Regions from separate parts of the Bradyrhizobium sp. STM 3566 genome, predicted to be linked through region 1. Evidence: riboswitches for the same ligand, from Rfam matches in the RefSeq annotation. Region 1 holds a riboswitch; the other holds the start of a gene.
What was found. A riboswitch is a leader RNA that binds a small molecule or an ion and turns the genes downstream of it on or off. The one in region 1 is predicted to bind cobalamin.
Positions count from the first base shown of each region.

Region 2: it holds a riboswitch for cobalamin, as region 1 does, so the genes downstream of both, metE (5-methyltetrahydropteroyltriglutamate--homocysteine S-methyltransferase) here and P6U27_RS22685 (TonB-dependent receptor) in region 1, are expected to answer to the same signal.

Region 1 covers NZ_CP120692.1:4,680,165-4,683,574, forward strand. Annotated here, with positions in the region: gene P6U27_RS22685 (TonB-dependent receptor) at 1-2,022, opposite strand, end outside; cobalamin riboswitch at 2,136-2,337, opposite strand; gene P6U27_RS22690 (histidine phosphatase family protein) at 2,410-2,982, shown strand; gene cobT (nicotinate-nucleotide--dimethylbenzimidazole phosphoribosyltransferase) at 2,975-3,410, opposite strand, start outside.
Region 2 covers NZ_CP120692.1:6,216,458-6,219,867, forward strand. Annotated here, with positions in the region: gene metE (5-methyltetrahydropteroyltriglutamate--homocysteine S-methyltransferase) at 1-1,745, opposite strand, end outside; cobalamin riboswitch at 1,848-2,050, opposite strand; partial or broken gene P6U27_RS29920 (IS5 family transposase) at 2,374-3,134, opposite strand.

The DNA of each region.
Region 1 (3,410 bases):
CACGTTCGGCGGCGTGTTGCCGGAGAACGAGCCACCGACGAAATTGTAGTCGGCATAGCGCGCATCGACATAGGCGATGTTGCCCCACAGCCGCAGCGGCTCGATCGGTCGCACCGAGGCGGCGAGCTCGACGCCCTTCGATTCCTGCCGCCCGGCGATATTGAGCGCCTGCCCGCCGGCCGCCGCATAGACATTCTTGCGCAGGATGTCGTAGGCCGAGAACGACCATTCCGCCCGGTTGTCCCAGAACAGGTGCTTGACGCCGGTCTCGTAGGTGCGCGCGGTAGTCAGGTCGAGCGGCTGGGTCGGCCCGAGCAGGAAGATGTTGTTGGCCGCGATGTCGGCGCCAGTGGCGTACTGGCTGAAGAAGGTCAGGCCGGGAACGGCCTCCCAGGTGTAGCCGATGCGGCCGGTGACCGGCGCCCAGTCTTTCGTGAAGGGAAAGCCTGCCTTCTCCAGCCCGGTCTTGTCGGTCCAGTTGCGGTCGAGCCCGATGTGCTCGACACGCAGGCCGCCGATCAGCGCGAAGCTGCGTGTCAGCTTCAACCGGTCCTCGAACGACAGCGCTTCGTTGTCAATCCGTGCGGTCTGCCGCTGAATTGTAAGGGGGCCGTAAAAGCCCCTGTCGAAGTTTACCAGTGGGACGGAGTCGTTCGGGAAGGGGAAGGCCGCTCCGGGCCGAACAAAATCAAGAAAGCTCGACGACAAAGTCGTGACGAGGCGATTGTCGAAACCGGCGACGTTCGCGTCCCAAATCAGGTCGGTGATGTTGCCGACAAGACGCTGGCTGTGCGCGACATAGAAGCGCTCGCGATCCACTAGGTTCGTAGTGGAGTTGAACGCCTCGACTTCGTTGTTGAACCAGGTCCGTTCCGCGCCATAGCCATAGGCCTGACTCTTGAGCGTCAGGTCGGGCGCCAGCTTCAACTCGAAGCCACCCCGCAGCCACACCTCCTGCGCCACGTTGCGATTGTCGAGGACGTTGTAATTGGTGTTGAAGGTGCGGTCGTCGATCGTGATAGCGCCAAGATTGGTGTTGTTGTAGTTCGAAACGTAGTTGCCGGAGACGATCCCCGTCGTCGCATGCGAGCCGCTGAAAGCGATCGGCACCAGTGGCGCGCCCCAATAGGCCTTGCCGCGGTCCTCGCGGTACTCGATCGCACCCCAGACCTTGAGACCGTCGGAGATGCGGTAGTTGAGCTGCCCGGACACGTCGAACGTCCTAGTATAGGTGTCGTCGACAAAGCCGTTGAGCGAGGAGCGGCTGATGTCGAAGCGGTAGTCGAGGCCCCGGACGTTGGTGCTGCCGCCCGAGCCGTAATGGGCGCGGAACGAGTTCAGGGAATCGTACGAGAAATCCGCCTCGTTGCGGATCGCTCCGGTATGCGGCTGCTTGGTGACGAAGTTGATCGCGCCGCCCGCGGCGCCCTCGCCCGAGATCAGCGAGGCCGGACCTTTCAGGAATTCCACGGCCTCCAGATTGGCGGTGTCGACGATCCGCGAGGTCATGTTCTGCGGACCGATCTTGATGCCGTTGTAGAGCGTGTTGATCTGGCTGTTGGTGAAGCCGCGCATGGAGAAGGCCGAAGGTTCGGCCGGGTTGTCGCCGGAGGTGACGCCGACCGCGCCCTGCGCCACCTCGGACACGGTGCGATAACCCTGCTCGCGCATGGTTTCGGCGGAGATCACCTCGACGGTCGCGGGCGTCTGCCGCACCGTCAGTCCGAGCCGTGAGGCGCTTTCGGCCACCACATTGCTGTTGAGCGGCGTCTGCACGGCTGCGGCCGGCGCGGCGGGCTTCGGCGCTGCGGATGCCACCGGCCTGCGCACTGCCGCGCGACGCGTGCCCGGTGCGTCCCGGGCAGCCGGCTTGCGCGGTTGGGCGGGCGATACCTCGACGGGCGGCAGCGGCTCCCGGGCTTGCTGCGCCAGTGCGGCCGGCAGATCAACAACGGCAAGTAATGTGAATGCGACGGAGGCAAGCGGGAAGCGGCGCGGTCGTACGTTACGGATGGAAGACACGGTATAGGACCTCGGTATGACGTCAGTGGCACGTCACAGCGAACGAGGTCTCACCCTTGGCCTTGAGCCGTCCGATGAAGCCGAATGTCTGTACTCCCCGACCGACATCTTCGCGTGTGACCACGGCTGACGGCAGGTCTCCTGGCTCGCGGGTCATGACCGCTTCGTCGCCTTCCCGGGACCGAGGACCCAGTGGCTCGTGACGAAGGATTATCCGCTCACAGTTGCGGGGGCAGCCACGGTATTGGGGACAACGCCCCGCACCGCATTCCCTTTTCATTCCCTCTCGGGAAAACCGTCGCGAGCATCTAGGATTACCATCAGGACAGAGTCAATGTGGCAGTTGCGGCGTTGTGGCCACAGCGACCAACTTCCTTGGAGATAAGCATGGAAGGCGAGACGCTCCTCTGGTTGATCCGGCATGCGGCCGTCGAGGGCGCAGCCGGAGCGATCCATGCAGACGATGCGCGGGCCGATCTCGGCGATCACGCGGCATTGGCGGCTCTGCGGCAGCGCTTGGCGCCGGACGCCACCAGCTATGCCAGCCCGTCGCGACGCACGGTCGAGACGGCGCGCGCACTGGGGCTCGCACCGGAGTTGGTCAGCGAATTCCGCGAGCAGGATTTCGGTGACTGGACCGGTCATCGGCATGACGAGCTCGCCGCGACCGGTGGCGATGCCTATGCGCAGTTCTGGCGCGATCCGGCGCGCGGACAGCCGCCGAACGGCGAAAGCTTTATCGATCAGGTCGCGCGCGTCCGGCTGGGTCTGTCGCGGATTGGCGCAGGCTCCGCAGCGCTGGTCGTACATTCCGGCACCATCCGCGCCGCGCTCTGCATCGCGCTGGACCTGACACCGCAAGCCGCCTTGCGCTTCGTGATCGATCCGCTGTCGCTCACCCGGATCGATCGGCTCGCGAACGGCTGGCGCGTCGTTTCCGTCAATCAGCGCATCAGCTAGGCCGATCCGGTACGTTGGCCTGTGCGAACGTCGCCATTCCGTTGTGAAGCGCACAGGCCGAGCGGACCAGCGGCAGCGCGATGGCCGCACCCGATCCTTCGCCAAGCCTGAGATCGAGGCTGATCAGCGGCTGCACGTCCAGGGCCCGAAGCACGAGGCGATGCCCCAGCTCTGCCGATTGATGCGAAGGCAACAGGTAAGGCTGGCACGACGGATTGAGCCGCACTGCCGCCAGGGCCGCGACCGACACGATGAAGCCGTCGATCAGCACAGGGATGCGGCTCTGCGCGGCCGCAATGATCGCACCTGAGATCGCCGCGATCTCGAGGCCGCCGACGGCGCACAGGATCTTCTCGGCCGAGGCTCCGGCAACGCCGTGGCGTGCAATCGCCGCATCGATCACCCGCGCCTTGTGCGCGCGGCCCAAT
Region 2 (3,410 bases), 1.5 Mb from region 1:
TTCAAGATCGTCACGGGTCCGGTCAACATCGCCTTCATCGGCTTCCTCGTGAGCGATTGCGCGTAGCACCACCAGCCTACGGTGATAGGCTTGGACCGCACTACGTCGCCAAACAGGATCGGTGGCCTGACGCAGCGCGATCCGTAGGACTGCACCCATCCGTTCCTGGTAAATGCGAAGCCGGCGAGGTGCTCGCCGAAGTACTGCACCATGTCATTGCGCTCGAACTCGCCGTGCACCAGGACGTCAAGACCGATGTCCTCCTGCCAATGTACAGCGCGCGCAGTCTCCTCCTTGAGGAACCTGTCGTATTGCTCGTCGCTCATCGCGCCTCGCGCATGCGCCGCACGGGCATTCCGGACCTCTGTGGTCTGCGGAAACGATCCGATCGTCGTGGTAGGAAAAGGCGGTAGTCCGAAACGATTGCTTTGGATCTCGGCACGACGGGCAAATGGGCTCGCGCGGCGACGCATGGTCTGATCGATCGCTTTCATCCGCACAGCGACATTGGCATCACGGATTTTGGGCGAAGTCTGGCGGACAGTCGCGGCACATTCCGACTCGGCAAGAGCTGGCGCGACATTCTGGTCGCCTGCGAGTGCCCGCGCCAGGATCGCAAGCTCTCGCATCTTCTGGACCGCAAAAGCAAGCCAGCTCTTGACGTCAGAAGCGAGCCCCGTCTCGAGGCCAACATCGACCGGAACATGAAGCAGAGAGCAGGATGGGGCGATCTGTACACGATCTTTGCCGAGCTTCGCAATCACGGGTTCGAGCCGTTGGCGCAGCGAGGACAAATTCGACCGCCATACATTCCGGCCGTCGACGACACCGAGCGACATGACGAGATCACTTCGGCCGCCAGCGATGATCTGGTCCAACAACTGTGGCGCTCGAACCAGATCGAGATGCACTCCGGCAACTGGCAGGCTCAAGGCGGTGTGCAGATTGTCGCCGAGGTCGCCGAAATAGCTGGCAACCATGATCTTGATGGCCGGCCCCTCCTTTGCGAGCCGGTCATAGGCATGCCGCAAAGATTTTCGCATCCCCTCATCCAGATCAAGAACCAGGCAGGGCTCGTCGAACTGAACCCAATTAGCCCCACGTTGGGCCAATTCCTGCAGAACCTCGATATAGACTGGTATCAGCTCATCTAATAGCGAGAGTGGCTGGAACGCAGGATCGGGACTCTTGCCGAGCTTTAGGAATGTAACCGGCCCGATCAGGACAGGGCGGGTCTGAAAGCCGAGAGCCTTGGCTTCCTCATACTCCTCGATCGGCTTGCGAGAGCATAGCCTGAAAGTCTGTCCCGTGTGAAACTCGGGAACCATGTAGTGGTAGTTGGTGTCGAACCACTTGGTCATCTCCTGCGCGGGTGCGCCAACTCCGCACGGTTGATCACCGCAAGTCGCATCCTGGTCGTCGACTTGTGAACCACGGGCCATGGCGAAGTACGTCTTGAGCGAAACGAGTTCGGATTTCGAAGCGTAGATCTCCGGGATGGCGCCAACCATGACACTTGTGTCGAGCACCTGGTCATAGAGGGAGAAATCGTTCGATGGAATGACCGTGACGCCGATAGATTTCTGACGAGCCCAGTTCGCGGCACGCAGGCCAGCTGCGTCCTCGAGCAACTGCTGTTCGCTGCTTTTTCCGGCCCAGTAGCTTTCTAGAGCGAGTTTGAGCTCGCGCCTTGGACCGATGCGTGGCGTTCCGAGCGTGGCAACCGGAAGGGAGAGAAGAGACATAGCGGTAACCCCATGTTGGGGGCAAAGGCCATGGCGGACGCAGGCAGGGGAAGTCGCACGGTGCGACGGCTGCTTGGCGCACCACCGGGACACCCCGCCCGTGGACGAATATATTGTCGGGGCAGGTCTCCTGGCTCACGGGTCATTGCTGCTGTCCGGCCTTCCCGAAGCCGCGCAGGCTTCAGTGACATCGTTGGACAGCGGCTCGCCGCTCACAGTTGCGGGGGCAGCGCCGGCATCTTCACCGGCTTCCCTCTTAGCTCCGGATCAAGTGGGACCGGAGAACCTCGACGACTTGGGATATCGGCAAGACAAGTCTTCCGTCAACCTCTCAGATTATGTCTCAAGCTGGTGCTGCGACATCCGCTACGCGAAGGGCCGCGCATCCTTATCGTTGCCTCGATGGAGAAAGGCTCTCCAGTCAGCCATATTGTAATAACCGTCACAGCTGCCCCGGGCCCGCACGCCAGATGGTGGAAGGGACAAATGCGGCTTGCGCCGGCAGGCACCGCTGCCTGGAGCAGAACGCATTTGATGCCCCGGCTTCCCGCCGGTCTTCGAGCGCGTCCGCCATCCAGCCGCCCTATCGACCAGCTCGATCCGTGCTGAATAAGCCTAGGGTTCAGACTCAATTGATCCAATAGGCGACGATGGCGGCGAGGTGCACGGCAGCCAAGAAGTTCCTGGCAAGTTTGTCGTAGCGAGTTGCGACACGCCTGAAATCCTTGAGCCGGCAGAAACAGCGCTCGATAACATTGCGCCCTTTGTAGGCGCGTTTGCTGAAGGTGTGGAGGGTCACCCTGTTGGATTTGTTTGGAATGACGGGCTTTGCGCCGCGATTGGCGATTTCGGCGCGAAAGCCGTCGCCATCGTAGCCTTTGTCCCCAATGAGGGCAGACATGGGCGGCGCGAGTTTCAAAAGGGCCGGCCCTGCGGCAATATCTGCGTCTTGTCCCGGAGTGAGATGAAATGCGCAAGGTCTGCAATCAGGGTCGCTCAGCGCGTGGATTTTCGTGGTCCGCCCACCGCGCGAGCGTCCGATCGCCTGTTCATGCTCCCCCCTTTTCCACCGCTCGCCGAGCGATGCGCCTTGATCGAGGTGGAGTCGATGGACAAGGTCACGCCATCCTTGCCGCAGCGGGCGAGCGCTTCAAAGATCGCCTGCCAATGTCCGCGCTTAGCCCAGCGATTGAAACGATTGTAGATCGTCGTGTAAGGACCATAGTCGGGCGGGCAATCGCGCCAGCGTGCGCCGCACTGAAGCATGTGAATGATACCGCTGATGATGCGTCGATCGTCATCGCGCGCCGGGCCGGTCTGGTTCGTTGGCAGATGCGGCTCGATCTGAGCCCACTGCTTGTCGTTCAGCCAGAACAGCCCTTTGCGCACCGAAGTCCCCCATCCCGAATCAACTTGGTGCGAAGGAATCAGAGATCGCTAATTAGGTACAGACCCTAAGACACCTGGCAAAGCCAGCAACATGCCTGACCAGCACGTTGATTTGCAGTACCAGCCAAACGCCAAATGCTCGGCGATGAAGATCGGCTTCGTCGTCGTTGGCCTTCTACCGCAAAGCGGCCGAACGGGAGGCTGCTCTCGAGCCGCACGTCGCGAAAGAAGCGGCAAACGCCGCTCTGGCCTCTTGGCCGCGAGCGCCCAGAGGAT